DNA from 2 places in the Mesorhizobium sp. USDA 3734 genome. Region 2 is predicted to be linked to the other one. Evidence: predicted binding sites of a transcription regulator. Region 2 holds the regulator's gene; the other holds the start of a gene.

Region 1 (9,434 bases), 1.2 Mb from region 2:
ATCAGACCAGCGCCACCGTCACCGACCTGAAATACCGCGTCAACGTCAACGATTTTGCCCATGAGGCGGCCAAGTCGCTGGAAATGAACGAGGTCGGCATTTGCAACATCTCGACGCGGGCGCCGATCGCCTTCGATACGTTCGCCGAGAACCGCACGACCGGCGCCTTCATCCTGATCGACCGCATCACCAACGCCACGGTCGGCGCCGGCATGATCCTGCATTCGCTGCGCCGCGCCGAGAACATCCACTGGCAATCGCTCGATGTCGGCAAGCACGGCCGCGCCGATCTGAAGAACCAGCGGCCTGCAGTGTTCTGGTTTACCGGGCTCTCTGGGTCGGGCAAGTCGACCATCGCCAATCTTTTCGAGAAGAAGCTGTTCGCCACCGGCCGCCACACCTACATCCTGGATGGCGACAATGTCCGCCACGGGCTCAATCGCGATCTTGGCTTCACCGACGCCGACCGCGTCGAAAACATTCGCCGCGTGGCCGAAGTGGCGCGGCTGATGGCCGATGCCGGGTTGATCGTCATTGTTTCCTTCATTTCGCCATTTAGCGCCGAAAGGCGCATGGCCAGGGAATTGATGGCCAGCGGTGAATTCGTCGAGGTGTTTGTCGACACACCCTTTGAGGAATGCGCCAGACGCGATCCGAAGGGCCTCTATGCGCGGGCATTGAATGGCGAAATCAAGAATTTCACCGGCGTCGATTCGCCGTATGAAGCCCCGGAAAACCCCGAAATCCATCTCAAGACACTCGGCAAGTCTGCCGAGGAGATGGTAGAGGCCCTGGAACTCTGGCTGAACGAGCGTGACATTGCCGAAAACCAATACAATAGCGGCGGCGGTATCTGACGACGAAGCGATGCTGCATAACGCGCACGCTCGACGGTGAGCCGCTGGCCTACGGCAAGCGCAACGAGAGCGATGACGAGGACTACGCCAATCCGCATTTCATCGCCAGCGGCAAGCGCTAAATTTTGACTGGACCCGGACCGAGCCCCTCCGTCTAGAAAAGAAAAGAAAGGCGCCTCGGCGAAGAATACTATCCGCTCCGATCGGCGATTCAGCGTTATTACAGCCCCAGCTTCCTCTTCAGTTCCGCGTTCTCCTTGCGCAGGCGTTCCGCGAGCAAACTCTTCAGTCGCTTGTTTTCTTCCTCAAGCGCGACCAGGTTCTTCAGATTGTCACCATCCGATGCAGGCGCCGCAGCCTTCTTCCATTGATAGTAGGTCTGTTCCGAGATGCCGGCCTGCTTTACGGCGCTCTTGTGAGTGGCGCCGCCACTGATAGACTTCTCGATCTGCGCGAGCATCTGGGCGCGCTCCTTTTCAGAGTATATCTTCCGCCGCACGGCCGCTGCTGGTGCTTCCTCCGCCTGAGACGGCGTATTGGCGGCATTCTTCCGAGCAGGCGGCTTGGGCTCAGCCTTCGCCTTCCGCGATCGTGGGGCTTTCTTCTTTTCAGGCGTCTCCACTTTGGCTGCCGATTCCGTTGCAGTTACTGATTCAACTTCCAGGGGATTTGCCATGAGGTACTCCGCTCGCGATTTGTGTATTTGTTCAGCATCAATCGCCACGACACTAGAGTCAATAAGGCGACGATTTGGCAACTCCATCTCGTTGAGTTCCCTTGTTGTCTCAGCCATTGCTGCGGAGAGATCGACATCACTCCAGATGGAACGGCTCCGTTTTTGAGAACTGCGCTTTTGTCTGATCTCCACAGTGAACGCTCGGGTCTGCCGCCTCATAGTTTCTTCCTTGTTGGACAAGAACTGCGCAGGAAGTCGGCAAATGACGATTGAACGTCTGGCGCTTCCTCTGTCGCCCGAGGTATATGGATCCGACCGTCCGAGCAAGCCTGCTGGCGACGCACCCCAGAACAGACCGGTTCCTATGAGCAAGCAGGATATTTTCTAGCTTCAAATTAGCCACTGGTCGTCCGTCTCCCAATCATCCGCGTACACAGTTCAGCATTTGTTGGGCCACAGAGAGCGCGCCCGCCGCATCTTGGAAGCGGGATCCGCGTCCTGCACACGGCTGCCCGGCTGGATGCCCATAGCTTGGTCTCGATAAGTACGGTATGAGCCATCCAAATGACTTGAACGGGCGGAGCAAAAAGCATCTGGCGGCCAATGCTGTAAAAGTCTGTAATTGAGCTACTTGAGGAGCCTGATTATTGCGTTCTCGCAATATCAGCAATCGCGAGCTCTAGTAGACGCCTCCTGACAAGTTCCTTCAGCTTCTTTAGCGCTATCTGTCCATCACTGGGGGAACTCAAGCTGCAACACGTCCGGGAACCAATCAATGAATGAGGAGCGTAGTTCCAGCCCACCGGTCGGGGTGGAGCCGGTATCTCCATCGAGGCGAGCGTTGTATCTTGCTGCAATGCCGCACCGGGCACGAGACTTTCCACACGCCTACATCGAGCGCGGCCAATTTCAGGGCATGGATCAGGGGTACGCGCTCTACGATCTCGCCATCAGACACTCCAAAAAGGAAATGTCACCGAGATCCAATCCAAGCGGACGAATACCTTCGCTCCAAGGGACCCGACTCGGGAGGTCTGCGGACAAGTCGCTAAAAGCAAGCCCGAAAGCCAACCGAGTGACTGACATCTGCTCGCGGTCGCGATACGGCGGACCAGCGCCGCGATTTTCGGACCGAATCAAGGCGTCCCTTCGAAGGGCGGCTAACATCGGAGACCCTAGGCCAGTTCGCATTGAACTGCATGTCGGCGAGCGCCGCGATCCAAATCGTATTGTCCATGACCTATAGAGGGTCCCAATCTGGGCATATTGACAGGGTTGAACGACATCGGTGCGACGATCGTCGATCAGCCGGACGCCAAGCCGATGTCCGATCAGGCGGGAGGGAATGGCGTAGTTGACCTTGCGCAAGGTGCAGCCACTCGTCCGCAGGGCGCACATTCCAAAAGAGCCATACGAGTTGGAAGGGGTTTGTCCCCTGCAGGTCGAAACTCAGAGCGTCGCTCTCGTGTTGCTGACCCTCCTCCTAATAGCGAAGGGATCAACGCGAAACAGCTGGAACCCCGCTCCCAGTGGCCGCGCTTAGCGTACGGTCCAAGCCATGGAAGATCGAAAGGCACCAAAGTCGCCGCTGGTTTCAATAGTCGCGCGATCCAACTTTGATTCGGCTTCCGCGCGGCGCCCTTCGCCGAAAACTCACAGAGCGAACTACCATTCAGGCACTTCCCGCCGACCAAACTGGGCGGGCGTCGCTGGCGAGACTAGGCCGGACGAACGACTGGCACGAAAGGTGCCGAAAGAGCCTTCCCCTAACGTGAAGGGGCTGTGCTTTCGCGCCGATTCCAAACCTTTTGCTCTTCGCCCCTCCCCTTGCCGTCTTGACTAGTATGAGCCTACAGCCTATCTGACCGCCACGTTAGCACTCGCCATTGGTGAGTGCTAACCCGCTCCGGCAACGGACAACATTCAACCTCCGCACCAGGGACATCCCAAAATGGCAAAGTCGAATTTCCGGCCGCTTCATGACCGCGTGGTCGTTCGCCGGGTCGAATCCGAATCCAAGACTGCCGGCGGGATCATCATCCCCGACACGGCGAAGGAAAAGCCGCAGGAAGGCGAGATCATCGCCGTTGGTTCCGGCGCCCGCGACGAAGCCGGCAAGCTCGTCCCGCTGGACGTCAAGGCCGGCGATCGCATCCTGTTCGGCAAGTGGTCGGGCACCGAAGTCAAGCTCAATGGCGAAGACCTTCTGATCATGAAGGAAGCCGACGTGATGGGCATCATCGGCTGACACGCCGCCATTCATCTCCATCCAATCTCAATTTAGGGCGAAATGCCCAGGAGTAAAAAATGGCTGTTAAGGACGTAAAATTCTCCCGCGACGCTCGTGAGCGCATGCTGCGCGGCGTCAACATCCTCGCCGACGCAGTGAAGGTCACGCTCGGCCCCAAGGGCCGCAACGTCGTCATCGACAAGTCGTTCGGCGCACCGCGCATCACCAAGGACGGCGTCACCGTCGCCAAGGAAATCGAGCTTGAGGACAAGTTCGAGAACATGGGCGCGCAGATGGTCCGCGAAGTTGCTTCGAAGACCAACGACATCGCCGGCGACGGCACCACGACCGCGACCGTTCTGGCGCAGTCGATCGTCCAGGAAGGCCACAAGGCGGTTGCCGCCGGCATGAACCCGATGGACCTGAAGCGCGGCATCGACCTCGCGGTTAGCGACGTCGTCGCGACGCTGATCAAGAACGCCAAGAAGATCAAGACCTCGGAAGAAGTTGCCCAGGTCGGCACCATCGCCGGCAATGGCGATGCTTCGGTCGGCTCGATGATCGCCGAAGCGATGCAGAAGGTCGGCAATGAGGGCGTCATCACGGTCGAGGAAGCCAAGACCGCCGAGACCGAACTCGAAGTCGTCGAAGGCATGCAGTTCGACCGCGGCTATCTCTCGCCCTACTTCGTCACCAACGCCGACAAGATGGTTGCGGATCTGGAAGACGCCTACATCCTTCTCCACGAGAAGAAGCTCTCCAACCTGCAGGCCATGCTGCCGATCCTCGAGGCTGTCGTGCAGACCTCGAAGCCGCTGGTCATCATCTCGGAAGACGTCGAAGGCGAGGCTCTGGCCACGCTCGTCGTCAACAAGCTGCGTGGCGGCCTGAAGATCGCCGCCGTCAAGGCGCCGGGCTTCGGTGATCGCCGCAAGGCCATGCTGGAAGACATCGCCATCCTCACCGGTGGCCAGGTCATTTCCGAAGACCTCGGCATCAAGCTCGAGAATGTCGGCCTCAACATGCTCGGCCGCGCCAAGAAGGTGTCGATCTCCAAGGAGAACACCACCATCGTCGACGGCGCCGGCAAGAAGGCCGAGATCCAGGGCCGCGTCGCCCAGATCAAGCAGCAGATCGAGGAGACCACCTCGGACTACGACAAGGAGAAGCTGCAGGAACGTCTCGCCAAGCTGGCGGGCGGCGTTGCCGTCATCCGCGTCGGCGGTGCGACCGAGATCGAAGTCAAGGAAAAGAAGGACCGCGTCGATGACGCCCTCAACGCGACCCGCGCGGCCGTCGAAGAAGGCATCGTTCCCGGCGGCGGCGTCGCACTGCTGCGCGCTTCGCTGAGCATCAAGGCTGTCGGCGCCAACTCCGACCAGACCGCTGGCATCGCCATCGTGCGTCGCGCGCTGCAGGCTCCGGCCCGTCAGATCGCGGCCAACGCCGGTGCGGAAGCATCGATCGTTGCCGGCAAGATCCTCGAGAACAAGGGCCCGACGTTCGGCTTCAACGCCCAGACCGGCGAATATGGCGACATGATCGCCATGGGTATCGTCGATCCGGTCAAGGTCGTGCGCACGGCTCTCCAGGACGCGGCCTCGGTCGCCGGCCTGCTGGTCACCACCGAAGCCATGATCGCGGAGGCTCCGAAGAAGGAGTCGGCTGGCGGCGGCATGCCAGGCGGCATGGGCGGCGGCGGTATGGGCGGAATGGGCGGCATGGGTGGTATGGATTTCTAAGATCCACGCAGCTCAACAAGCTCGGAAGGGCGGCAGTGATGCCGCCCTTTTCTCTGGCGCGGAGCCAAGCCGGAGCCCGATCCACAAGGCTACATACGGCTGCACTTTCACGACGGAAACCAATGACTGACTTCATCCTGTTCGCCATAGTCGGCTTCCTCGCCCAGGCGGTTGACGGCGCGCTAGGCATGGCCTATGGCGCGATCTCCTCCACCGTGCTGCTCTCCTTCGGTGTTCCGCCGGCGCAGGCTTCCGCCGCGGTGCACGCGGCGGAAGTGTTCACCACGGCCGCTTCCGGCACGGCGCACCACTACCACCGCAATATCGACTGGAAGCTGTTCTGGCGGCTTGTACCGTTCGGCATTCTCGGCGGCTGCCTCGGCGCCTTCGTGCTGACCTCGTTCGACGGCGACATGGTGAAGCCCTACGTCACGACCTATCTCGCAGTGATCGGGTTCTGGCTGTTCCTCCGGTCGTTCCGGAAGATCCCCAGCAATCCGGTTCCTACCCGCCTTGTGGCGCCGCTGGGCACCATCGGCGGCTTCCTCGACGCGGCAGGCGGCGGCGGATGGGGTCCGATGGTCGTGACCGGGCTGCTCGGGGCCGGCGCGCCGCCCCGCTACGTGATCGGTACTGTCAATGCGGCCGAGTTCCTGATCACGCTTGCGGTGTCCATCGCCTTCATCGTCGCGCTCGTCACCGGGCACTGGCAGGAAGCGGGGGCGCTGTCGACACATGCAAGCTCGGTGCTGGGGCTGATCGTGGGCGGCATAGTCGCCGCCCCGCTTGCCGGATGGATGCTCAAGGCGATCGCCGAGCGGACGCTTTTGCGGCTCGTCGGCTGCCTGATTATGCTGCTCGCTTTGTTCCAAACCGCCCAACAACTGGATTAGTCTGACCTAAGCAAGCCGACTGCCCTCATGACCGGCGTAACCGAAATGAATGGCGGAGGCGACTTGCCACCCTGGAACCTGATCCCACCGCTCATGACACAACATTGGATCCGCAAAAAGGCGCCGCCGGGTTGGTAACGTTGGGATAGCGCAGATGGCTTGAGGAGCGGCGACAACCGTGGGGCTGAGGGGAGAATCAGACTCCGTTTGCGCATTTCGTAGGTGCGATGCTGCGGCACGGACGGCGGTGGTGCGAGTTCACCAAGCTCAATCGCGAGATGCTGAAAGTTACGCCGTTTGGTAGATCTGCCGATGCGCTTTGGAAAATCCAATACGCAGGAGCGTATTTCGCGCTTACGCCCACAACATCAAACCGGTGGAACCGATCGAGACGGTGGTGTCAGCAAGGCCGGCGGCACCATGATGCGAACCGGGCTGCTTTCTTCCAGGGAGACATCGATTCCCACATGGCATCCAATGGCTGTTCCTCTCATAACGCTGGAGCCGATCGCTCGGACTCCGGTTCAACACCTTCATTCTGAGGGACAGCCACCCAACCTGGCAAAGCTCGGGAAACCGGCCATTACGGCATCTAGGCGCGTGCACCATGCGGCCTTAGCGGGCATGTTGTCGTCAGGTTCTCGACAGCTCTATGGCAGATGCAAGCCCAGCTTCAAACGGGCTTATATTACTGAAAGTGACGACGGATGGATTTAACCTCGACCAAGCGGGTACGCGGACAATCGAACAGGGCCGGCCTGCAAGGGAGCTCACCGGCGGCTCCGTCCGCAGGTACGGCGGCCTTTGAGCGGCAACTGAGTGAGATCGCCAATTCAGGCGGAGGTGGTGGAGCAATGCCGGCCGGCTCGGCGCCGCAGCCGAGTCAGTCAAGTCGACTTTTGAAAAGGCTCAGCAAGCTCCCTCTTCATCCCGAGGATCCTCCGCTTATTTTGGGGTTTGAGGAGGCGCTCATCAAGGCTAATGCCGCCGAGAAAACCGTCAACTCCTATGTAGGTGTTCTTGTGAGCTTTGGCCACTGGCTCTTCGCCAAGAATAAAGATCCCATTAAGGATCGGCTCGATAAGCAGTCGCTGGTCAAGGATGCGCGCGAGTTCATCGGAAAGGGTGACTCCGCAAAACTCTTTGCGGCGATTGGTCACCTCTCGACGGGGGGCGTAGTGCGGATCCGCGCTAATAGTCCGTATCCCCAAGACGCGGCTCTCATCAAAGAGTATAGAAACGAAGCCCGGATACGTAGCGGCGGGAGGATTGTAACTGCTCTTAGGAGCTTCAGTGACTATCTGCGTCAAAACAACAAGAAGGGCATTGTTGGTCGGCTTTCCGACGAGGCGTTGGATAGAGATGCCGAGGGCTATAGGAAGGACTGCGCTGATCCAACGATCGGATCCGCACTGGCTCAGCTCCGAAAATCGGACGCCGGCGCTACAGCGATGGAGCTCGAGCGCCATATTCCCCCCGTTCCTGATCCCGAAGACGCGGCACTGATGGAGCCGAGGCGGGGCGGCGAGGCGATTGCGCAGCATAGCGCGTCGCAGGAAGCCGGCAGTTGGCCAAAGGAGCTTGCTGCGGCAGCCCACGATCAGGATGTGCTTTTGGGGCTGATGGACGAACAGGGCCTGTCGTCTTCGGCGCCGCAGCCGGCTCGGTCAGCTCGGCTTGGCAGGAACCAGCCTCTCTATCCCGAGGATACTCAGCTTATTTCCCAGGAAGCGGCTCTCATCAAAGAGTACAGAGACGAAGCAGCGATACCGACCAGCAAAAGGAATGCAACTGCCGGCAAGGCGTTGGCCGGTGGTGATCAAAGGATCGGCTCCGCACTGGCATCTCTCCGAAAACCGGACGCCGGCGCTAAAGCAATGGAGCGCGAACGCCATATTCCCCCGGTTCCTGATCCCGAAGACGCGGCACTGATGCAGCCAAGGCGGGTCGGCGACGCCGCTGCGCAGCACAGCGCGCCGCACGAAGCTAGCAGTTGGCCAAAGGAGACGGCTGCGGCAGCCCACGATCAGGACGTGCCTTTGGAGCTGATCGACCAACCCGGCCAGTCGTCTTCGGCGCCGCAGCCGGCTCAGTCAACTCGGCTTCGCAGGCAGCGGCCTCGGGAGCAGAAGCCTCTCTATCCCCAGGATGCTTCCCTTATTTTGGACCTTGAGAAGGCTTTCATCAAGGCCAACGCCTCCGACCACACCGTCAAGAATAATGTAGGCATTCTTGGCCGCTTTGGTGGCTGGCTCTTCGAAAAGAACAAAACGAGCATTGGTGCTCGGCTCAACAGCACGTCGCTGTCCGATGGCGGTGGGGTGCTCGAGTTCATCGGAGAGGGTGATCCCAGCAAACTCGTTGCGGCATTAGATCATCTCCGGACCTTTCAGTCGACGGGCAGAGTCGTGCTGCGCACACGCCGCGCTCGCAATCCTCGCCCCCAGAACGTGACGCTCATCAATTCCGAAGGCGCGGCGCCGACGGAGTCGAGGCGGGTCGCCGCTGCGCAGCACGGCGCGTCGCACCAAGCTGGCAACTGGGCACAGGAGTTTCCTGCGGCAGCGCACGATCAGGATGTGCGTTTGGGGCTGATGGACGCAGCCGGCCCGCCGTCATCTCTCGAGCCCGCAGCGCGCCATGACCAGGCACCAGATCCCGGAGTGTCCAATCACCAGCGGTCCCCGGACGAGCTGATGGGTGCACCTGCCTGGAGCAACCTCCTGCCAAGCGAGGAGGTCCTCATCGAGGATGAGCTTGACACAGCTGAGTTGAGGTCATCGAAGAGGCGGCGGACCCTGGACGATCTGCAAGGCCTTGCCGCCGAGCGGCAGCTGAGCGAGATCGCTAATTCAGGCGGTCGCCTGCTGACGCCGGCCGCCACCCATCAACTGGGTGCATCGCCATGGGAGGCGCGGCCGATGATGCAGGGGAGCGGGTACGAAGACGCCGCGGCGCCGCATGCGATCGCGACGTCCGTCGGGGACGCCGCTGCGCAGCAGGGACCTGTCAGTTGGCCATCGGTCGGCGCGGAAG
Region 2 (9,434 bases):
CCGGCGCGGCGATTCGAAGAAGATCAATGTCGCCGGCACGGCCTTCAGTGCCTCCAGCCGCGTCAGCCGCTGTCCGACCTTCACCGGCAAAAATCCGGCGAACATGAAGGCATCGGAGGGCAGGCCGGATGCCGTCAGCGCGGCGAGCGGCGCCGACGGGCCGGGGATGGGTACGACGCGAATGCCGTGGTCGAGCGCCTCGCCGACCAGCCGGTAGCCGGGATCGGAGACCAGCGGCGTGCCGGCATCGGAGATCAGCGCCACGCTCTGTCCGGCCTGGAGCGCCGCGATCAGCTTCGGCCCGGCCTCGCCGGCATTGTGCTCGTGATAGGCCGTGGTGCGGCGACGGATGCCGTAGCGGTCGAGCAGCACGCGCGACACCCGCGTGTCCTCGCAAGCGACGATGTCGGCGGCGGCCAGCGTCTCCAGCGCGCGCAGCGTGATGTCGGCCAGATTGCCGATCGGCGTCGCCACCAGATAGAGCGCCGGCTCGAGCGGCCGGGCCGCGATCTCGGTCTGACCGACCACATAGCTGCGCTTGCCCGTCTCGCCGGTCACTGATGCCTTCTCCATTCAGAACCTGTTTGGCACGGCTGACGTCGGCTTGCAAAAGCTGACGTTACGTCTCCCCCGCCATTCCTTTGCCACAGTAGGGAACGAAACCGGCTACGGCAGATTTACCCCCTGATTCCCGAGGAGGACAGGATGGATAGCCTGAAGATACAGGACGCTTTCGAGCCCTATTATGCCGACCGCAACCGCGTTGCCGTACGCAGGGACAAGCGCTTGCCTGCCAAGACCGACGCCAGCCTGACCAAGCAGGCCGCCTTGCCTACGAATGTCAGGCTTTCCGACAACAAACCCGACAGCACGACGGAGCACTGACCGGACGATGCCCAATCGCTTCGATATCTTCATCACCCGTCTTGAAACAAAAAGCGCTGGCAATGCCGTGCCGCTACCCCCGATAGGCGACCAGCACCGCGCCCGCCGCGATAAGAGCGACGCCAAGCCAGTTCGCGCCGGTGAGCCGCTCGCCGAGAAAGACCGCGCCAAACACCGCCACAAGCACGACGCTTAGCTTGTCGATCGGCGCCACCTGCGCCGCATTGCCGATCTTCAGGGCGCGAAAATAGCAGAGCCATGAGGCGCCGGTGGCCAGGCCGGACAGGCCGAGGAAAGCCCAGGTCTTTCCCGTGATCGTAGCCGGCGACTGGAACTGGCCGCTGGCAAGCAGGATCGCACCAAGCACGATCAGGATGATGACCGTGCGGATGAATGTGGCGAAATCGGAATTGATGTTCTCGATGCCGACCTTGGCGAAAATCGCCGTCAACGCCGCGAATGCAGCCGACAGCAGTGCCCAGAATTGCCAGGAGGAGACGGTCAGGTTCATGCGGGTAGCCTTCGTGGATGGCGTCTCAACCGAGATACCGTGAAACGCGTGCCTTCAGAAGTGCAATCCTCAAGTTTGGAGATCGGGCGCGGCATTCCCACCTTCGTCATCCACGGGCGGAGCAGGAGCGAAGTGACGTCGCGAAGACCCGAGGATCCATTCCGTGACTTCTGAATTTCGCTGCGGTGCAGAATTTGGAAGGCTTGGGTAGAGAAGGTGCGCCGGCAACGAAATCAATTGTTTGAACGGGACAAGTGGCAGAGCAGGCATGCACATTCTGGACCGTGACTCCCCTCGGCAGCCGTCGCGGCATGGATCCTCGGGTCTGCGCTCCGCTTCGCGTCGCTCCGCCCGTGGATGACGAAAGCAGGGAGGCGTCTTGGAGCAGCAAGGTCCGCTTTGCTACCGCGCCAGATCGGCCACCACGGCGTCGAGCACGATCATGCCGGCGGGCGTGGCGCGCAGCCGGGTATTGCCGATCGGCGCTACCAGACCCTCGCCCTGCAGCATCGACAGCCGTGCGCTCGACAGACCGCGCCCGGAGAACGCTTCGTAACGGGAGAGGTCGATGCCTTCGGCCAGCCGCAGGCCCATCAGCAGGAACTCGTCAGCCTCTTCCGAGCGCGTCAGGATTTCGCCGCCGGTGACGCCATGACCCTTGGCCTCGACCAGGTTGGCCCAGGTTTCCGGCATCCGCTCGGCGATCGTCACCGTGCGACGGCCATTCTCGACGAAGCGGCCATGCGCGCCGGGGCCGACGCCGACATATTCGCCATATCGCCAGTAGGTCAGATTGTGCCGGCTCTCGGCGCCCGGCCTTGCGTGGTTGGAAATCTCATAGGCCGGCAGACCATGCGCCGATGTGATCTCTTGCGTCAGCGCATAGAGGTCGGCGGCGTGGTCATTGTCGGGAATGATGAATTTCTTCGCCGCATGCAGCGCATGGAAGGGCGTGCCTTCCTCGATGGTCAGCTGATAGAGCGACAGATGGTCGGCCGCATGGCCGATCGCCTGTTCCAGCTCCGATGCCCAAGCCTCCGGCGTCTGGCCTGGCCGGGCGTAGATGAGATCAAAGGAGAGCCTTGGGAATATTTCCCGCGCCAGCCCGATGGCGTGCAGTGCCTCTTCAACGTTGTGCAGCCGGCCGAGGAAGCGCAAATCCTTGTCGTTCAGCGCCTGCACGCCGAGCGACACGCGATTGACGCCGGCTGCCCGGTAGCCGCGAAAGCGTTCGGCCTCGACCGAGGACGGATTGGCCTCCAGCGTCACCTCTATGCCGTCAGGCACCATCCAGTTCTTCGCCACCGCGTCCAGAACCCTGGCCACCGTTTCCGGCTTCATCAGCGACGGCGTGCCGCCGCCGAGAAAAATGCTGGTCACCTCGCGCGGTCCGGTGCGCTCGCGCATCGTTGCAAGCTCCGCCTCGAAGGCGCTGGCGAAACGATCCTGGTCGACCGGCTGGTGGCGGACATGGCTGTTGAAGTCGCAATAGGGGCACTTGGCCGCGCAGAACGGCCAATGGACATAGACGCCGAAGCCAGGCGTCCGGTCGAGCAGCATGCTCATGTCGAGCCCAATCTCGCCTTGGCGAATTTCTGGAAGGCACGGGCGCGGTGCGACAGCGCCGTCGGCTGGCCGGGCTTCCAGCCATGCTTTTCCTCGGCGCTCATCTCGCCGAAGGTTTTTTCGAAGCCATCGGGCAAAAACACCGGATCATAGCCGAAGCCGAGCTCGCCGCGCGGCGGCCAGACCAGCGTGCCTTCGGCCTCGCCGCGATAATATTCCGCCTCGCCGTCAGGAAACGCCAGGCAGATGACGGCGACGAAGCGGCCCTTGCGCTGTTGTGGCAAGGCGGCGCCGACTTCCTGCAGCGCCACTTCGGTGCGCTGCATGGCCATGCCGAAGTCGCGCGTCCCCTCAGGGGTTTCGGCCCAGTTGGCGGTGTAGACGCCGGGCGCGCCATCAAGCGCGTCGACGCACAGGCCGGAATCGTCCGACAGCGCCGGCAGGCCGGTCGCCTTGCTGGCGGCGAGCGCCTTGATGTAGGCGTTCTCCTCGAAGGTGGTGCCGGTCTCATCCGGCTCCGGCAGGTCATACGCCTTGGCCGATTTCGCTTCGAAGCCGAACGGCCCCATCAGGTCGGCGAATTCACGCAGCTTGCCTTCATTGTGGCTGGCGACGACGATCTTCTTGCCATCAAGAGAATGCATCAAAGGCCCCAGATTCGTGGCTCGGCGAATTCGATCGAATTGCCCGAGGGGTCGCGTATATAGATCGAACGGCCGCCCTGCGGCCACTCGAATTCGCTTTCGATAGCGATCTTCTTCGCTTCGAGATGCGCTTTCCAGCCGGCGATTTCGTCGGCGCTGGCCGCAAAGCAGAGATGGCCCTCGCCGACAGCGCCGTGCGGCGGCACCGGCAGCCTGGCGTCGGGCGCCGGCGGTACTTTCGTCGCCTCGGCGTTGAAGACGAGCAGCACGCCCGGCCCGCAGCGGAAGAAGAGGTGCCGGCCGTCAACCTTGCCGAGCAGGTCGAGGCCGAGGATGCCGACATAGAATTCTTCCGCCGCCGCCAGATCGGTGACGTAGAGGGCCGATTCCAGGATGGCGGAGGGGATCACCAGAAAACCGTCAAGCCACAGCCATCTGCTGCAAGCTCACCAGCCTCTGGATGCCTTTCTTGGCCAGGCCCATCAATTCCGCGAACTGCTCTTCCGAAAAAGGCTCGCCCTCGGCGGTGCCCTGGATTTCGACGATGCCGCCCTTGCCGGTCATGACGAAGTTGGCGTCGGTGCCGGCCGCGGAATCCTCGACATAATCGAGATCGATGACCGGCTGGCCGTCATGGATGCCGCAGGAGATCGCCGCGACGTGGTCTTTCAGCACCTTGGCGACGCTGGCCATCTGGCGCGCTTCCATCCAGCGCAGGCAGTCATACAGCGCCACCCAGCCGCCGGTGATCGAGGCGGTGCGGGTGCCGCCATCGGCCTGGATGACGTCGCAGTCGACGGTGATCTGCTGCTCGCCCAGCGCCTGCAGGTCGACCACGGCGCGCAAGGAGCGACCGATCAGCCGCTGGATTTCCAGCGTGCGGCCGCCCTGCTTGCCGGCCGAAGCCTCGCGGCGCATGCGCTCGCCGGTCGAGCGCGGCAGCATGCCGTATTCCGCCGTCACCCAGCCTTTGCCGGAATTGCGCATCCAGCCCGGCACTTTTTCCTCAAGGCTGGCCGTGCACAGGACATGCGTGTCGCCGAACTTCACCAGGCATGAGCCTTCGGCATGCTTGGAGACGCCACGCTCGAAGGAGATGGCACGCATTTCGTCGAATTGACGTTTGGAGGGGCGCATTCTGGCTGCTTTCTTGTCATTTTTCGGAATCTTGGCCGGCTTGTAACCACATGGAGCGTGTGGCGCAAAGGAAAATGGCCGGGCGATCTAACACAGACACCGGGTGATCTCACAAAGACACCGGGTGATCTGGCACAGACACCGGGTTGCGCGGGCCGTAGTGAAGTCTATATCCTTGGGCCGGAGGTTTTTGGCCGTATGACCAAGGCAGTCGATCCGAGTTCGCAGTCGCCCGCGCTTCAGTCGCTCGACATGCGTTCCCGCGACATCTTCCGGCGCATCGTCGATTCCTACCTCAAGGATGGTGAACCGGTCGGTTCGCGCAGCCTGTCGCGCATCCTGCCGTCCTCGCTGTCGCCGGCGACCATCCGCAACGTGATGAGCGACCTCGAGCATCTCGGCCTGATCTACGCGCCGCACATCTCGGCCGGCCGGCTGCCGACGCAGGCCGGCCTGCGTTTCTTCGTCGATGCCTTCATGGAGCTAGGCGACCTTTCCGACGAGGAGCGCCGCGCCATCGAGGCACAGGTGCGGGCGTCGGGCTCCGGCGCGACGCTGGAACACATGCTCACCGAGGCCAGCCAGATGCTGTCGGGCATGTCGCGCGGCGCCGGCCTGGTGCTCGCCGCCAAGAACGAGGTAGCGTTGAAGCACATCGAATTCATCCAGCTTGAGCCGACCAAGGCGCTGGCGGTGCTGGTGTCGCAGAATGGCGACGTCGAAAACCGCGTCGTCGAACTGCCCGCCGGCATCACCGTCTCGCAACTGCACGAGGCCTCGAACTTCCTCAATGCCCATATTCGCGGCCGCACACTGGCCGAGGCGCGGATCGAGATCGCCCGCATCAAGGAAGAGACCAGGGCCGCGCTCGACACGCTGTCGCAGGACCTGGTCGAAAAGGGGCTGGCGGTGTGGGCCGGCGCCGACAGCGGCCTGCCGGCGCGGCTCATCGTGCGCGGCCGCGCCAATCTGCTCGAAAACGTCACCGCCCAGGCAGACATCGAACTGTTGCGCCATCTGTTCGAGGACATGGAGACGCAGGACGGGCTGATCCAGCTGCTCGACCTCGCCGAGGAAGGCTCGGGCGTGCGCATCTTCATCGGCTCGGAAAACAAGCTGTTCTCGCTGTCGGGCTCGTCGCTGGTGGTCGCCCCCTATCGCGACAAGGACGCCCGCGTCGTCGGCGCGCTCGGCGTCATCGGCCCCACACGGTTGAACTACGCGCGCATTGTGCCGATGGTGGATTACACCGCGCAGCTGATATCGCGCATGCTACGTTAGGTGCATTGATATTCAGGTGATGCCGGCCTGCAAATGGTGGCTTCTTGCGCTTCCGGTGCTCACGTACGAAAAGTACGCTCCGCTCCGGTTCTCGGAAACCACCCTTTTCGGCGCGGCCTGACATGAATCTCAACGCACCTGGTCCAAGTCCAACCTAGGCTGAGCAGGAGAAAAAGAATGGCGCTCGAAGAATTCAAGGCCCGGATCAGCCTGCTGCTGGAGGAGATGGTCAACCAGCCGGAAGACCAGCACGAAATCCAGGAACAGTTGCGCGAAAAGCTGCGGGAAATGCGCGCCATGGGCCTGCCGCTGCCGGCCGACCTCGTCGAGCTGGAAAAACGCCTCGACGACGATTTCTACGCCGCCGGAACCTGAACCCGGGAATCGGGGCCTTCCTTCAACTCATCGTGTGGCGCGGAACGATCGACGAAACCGCTCGTTCCTGTCTTCACGGCCAATATGGGAGGACAGGATGATCCGTTTCGCCGGTCTGGCTATTTCCGCCGCCCTGTTTGTCACCACAACGGCATTCGCCCAGCAGGCGGACGAGCCCGTGCTGAAGGGCGCGGCCGCCTTCGGTGACTGGCGCGCCGACAGGCCGGGGGTGCGCCGCGTGATCAGGCCGAACGATCTGCCGAAGCCCTATGTCACCAAATCCGCCTCGAACAGTGCCGGCTTGGCGGAACGGCCGGCGGATGCCAAGCCCAAGCTGCCGCAGGGCTTTTCGGCCGAATTGATCGCGTCGGGCATCGACAATCCGCGCGTCGTGCGCGTGGCGCCGAATGGCGACCTGTTCGTCGCCGACAGTGAGGCCAACCAGATTCGCGTCTACCGCCTCGCCGAGGACAGCGCGAAGCCGGCGCAGGACGGCATCTTTGCCGGCAACCTCAACCAGCCCTATGGCATCGCCTTCTATCCGCCGGGCAATGATCCGCAATGGGTCTATGTCGCCAACAGCGACAGCGTCGTGCGCTTTGCCTACCGCAAGGGTGACCTGAAGGCATCAGGCGATCCGGAAACCATCATCGACAACATCCCCGCCAGTCATCACTGGACGCGCGACATCGCTTTTTCGCCAGACGGCAAGACGCTTTATCTGTCGGTCGGCTCGGGATCGAATGTCGCCGAGGATATGAGCAAGGAACCGGAGGGCGGCCTCGACGCCTGGGCGAAGTCGAAGCCGCTCGGCGCCACATGGGGCCCTGAAGATGGCCGCGCCGACGTGCTGGCCTTCGACCCCGACGGCAAGAACGGACGCATCGTCGCCACCGGCCTGCGCAACTGCTCGGGCATGACCGTGCAACCGGCGACCGGCGCGCTATGGTGTGTCGTCAATGAGCGCGATGGGCTCGGCGACAACGTGCCGTCCGAATATGCAACAGTGGTCAAGGACGGCGCCTTCTATGGCTGGCCCTGGTACTATATCGGCAACAACGAGGATCCGCGCCACAAGGGCGAGCGCCCCGACCTTGCCGGCAAGATTGATATTCCCGATGTGCTGATGCAGGCGCATTCGGCGCCGCTCAACATCACCTTCTACGAGGGCAAGAGCTTTCCGGCCGAATACAACGGCGACGCCTTCGTCGCTCTGCATGGTTCATGGAATCGCGGCAACAGGACCGGCTACAAGGTGGTGAGATTGCTGTTCAAGGATGGCAAGCCGACCGGCGAATATGAGGATTTCATGACCGGCTTCGTCGTCTCCAACGGCGAGGTCTGGGGCCGACCGGTCGGCGTGGCGGTGGCGAACGACGGCGCGCTTGTTATCACCGAGGACGGCAACGGCACCATCTGGCGCGTCACCCATGGCAGCGGTCGCTCCTGAGCGCAAATCCGCGCATCGGCGTGGTGCAATCGAATCCGGCGCCAGGGAATTCACGCCTGGCGGACTTTGTGCGATAGGGGACTGTCACAACAGCGCCGGGCGCAAGGCCGCAACCATGACCCTCACCGGATTTCTCGCCTACAGTGCCGCTCTCGGCATTGCCGCCGCCATTCCTGGTCCCGGCATCACCGCGCTTGTCGCGCGTGCGCTCGGCTCCGGCTTCCGCTCGTCGCTGGCGATGTCGTTTGGCCTGATGGTTGGCGACATCACTTATCTGACCGCGGTGGTGCTTGGCCTCGCCTTCGTCGCGCAGAGTTTCGGCATGGTCTTTCTCGCCATCAAATGGCTTGGCGTCGCCTATCTTGCCTTTCTCGGCTGGCGGTTCTGGAACAGCGGCATCACGCCCGAGACCGTCGAGGCGAGGAAGGGCAAAGGCGGGCTGCTGTCGAGCTTCGCCGCCGGCCTCACCGTCACGCTCGGCAATCCGAAGACGATGATCTTCTACCTCGCGATCACGCCGACCATCGTCGACCTGAAGACCATCACGCTGGCCGACTATGGCATTCTCGTCGCGCTGACTGTCGTCGTGCTGTTGGTGGTGCTGGTGCCGTATCTGGCGCTGGCCGCCAAGGCGCGCTGGTTCCTGAAATCACCAAGCGCGCTCAAGGCACTCAACCGCACCGCCGCCGGCTTCATGGTCGGTGCTGCCGCAGCGATTGCCGCCCGCCAATAGAGGGCCCTCGGCCAAAGCATTTCGCAAACAGGCCTTTGCGGGAAATGCTTTTCCGGGAGGAAGGCGTTTTCGACACAGGCCCCACTCGGATATTTTCGGCCGACAGCTTATGTTGCGCGGCTGAAAGCCCTATCTTGCCGGCTGCAATTCCACTTGCCTGAAATTCTGGGAGCGAAACCAATGAACAAGCCTGTCACATCAGCCCGCGTGCCCGGTCGCGGCCGCGTCTACGATTCCATCACCGACACGATCGGCGACACGCCCTTGGTGCGGCTCGACAAATTCGCCAAGGAAAAGGGCATCGTCGCCAATCTCATCGCCAAGCTCGAATTCTTCAATCCGATCGCTTCGGTCAAGGACCGTATCGGCGTGGCGATGATCGAGGCGCTGGAGGCGTCCGGCAGGATTTCTCCCGGCAAGACCACGCTGATCGAACCGACGTCCGGCAACACCGGCATCGCGCTTGCCTTCGCCGCCGCCGCCAAGGGCTACAAGCTGATCCTGACGATGCCGGAAACGATGTCGATCGAGCGCCGGAAAATGCTGGCGCTGCTCGGTGCCGAGCTGGTGCTGACCGAGGGGCCGAAAGGCATGAAGGGTGCCATCGCCAAGGCCGACGAACTGGCAGCGACGATCCCCAATGCGATCATCCCGCAGCAGTTCGAGAATCCGGCCAACCCGGAAATCCACCGCACGACGACGGCCGAGGAAATCTGGAACGATACGCATGGCGAGGTCGATATCTTCGTCGCCGGCATCGGCACCGGCGGCACCATCACCGGCGTCGGCCAGGTGCTGAAGAAGCGCAAGCCTTCGGTGCATGTCGTCGCCGTCGAGCCGGAATCCTCACCG

Evidence for each region. The regulator HrcA, encoded in region 2, represses chaperone genes, less so after heat shock. The targets are predictions, from matches to a motif close to GTTAGCACTCNCNNNNNGNGAGTGCTAAC.
Region 1: groES (co-chaperone GroES) is a predicted target of HrcA. The motif match lies at 3,406-3,434, and genes of this name have one in related genera.

What each region holds. Positions count from the first base shown of each region.
Region 1 is NZ_JBWCCW010000001.1:5,474,581-5,484,014, forward strand. It holds gene cysN (sulfate adenylyltransferase subunit CysN) at 1-857, shown strand, start outside; partial or broken gene ACZ89F_RS26315 (3'(2'),5'-bisphosphate nucleotidase CysQ) at 875-979, shown strand; gene ACZ89F_RS26320 (transposase) at 1,078-1,752, opposite strand; gene groES (co-chaperone GroES) at 3,485-3,781, shown strand; gene groL (chaperonin GroEL) at 3,841-5,505, shown strand; gene ACZ89F_RS26335 (sulfite exporter TauE/SafE family protein) at 5,628-6,398, shown strand; gene ACZ89F_RS26340 (hypothetical protein) at 7,253-9,434, shown strand, end outside.
Region 2 is NZ_JBWCCW010000001.1:6,713,741-6,723,174, forward strand. It holds gene rsmI (16S rRNA (cytidine(1402)-2'-O)-methyltransferase) at 1-558, opposite strand, end outside; gene ACZ89F_RS32090 (hypothetical protein) at 706-885, shown strand; gene ACZ89F_RS32095 (EamA family transporter) at 959-1,396, opposite strand; gene hemW (radical SAM family heme chaperone HemW) at 1,799-2,962, opposite strand; gene rdgB (RdgB/HAM1 family non-canonical purine NTP pyrophosphatase) at 2,959-3,606, opposite strand; gene ACZ89F_RS32110 (VOC family protein) at 3,606-4,016, opposite strand; gene rph (ribonuclease PH) at 4,027-4,743, opposite strand; gene hrcA (heat-inducible transcriptional repressor HrcA) at 4,942-6,024, shown strand; gene ACZ89F_RS32125 (hypothetical protein) at 6,202-6,399, shown strand; gene ACZ89F_RS32130 (PQQ-dependent sugar dehydrogenase) at 6,497-7,849, shown strand; gene ACZ89F_RS32135 (LysE family translocator) at 7,965-8,582, shown strand; gene cysK (cysteine synthase A) at 8,763-9,434, shown strand, end outside.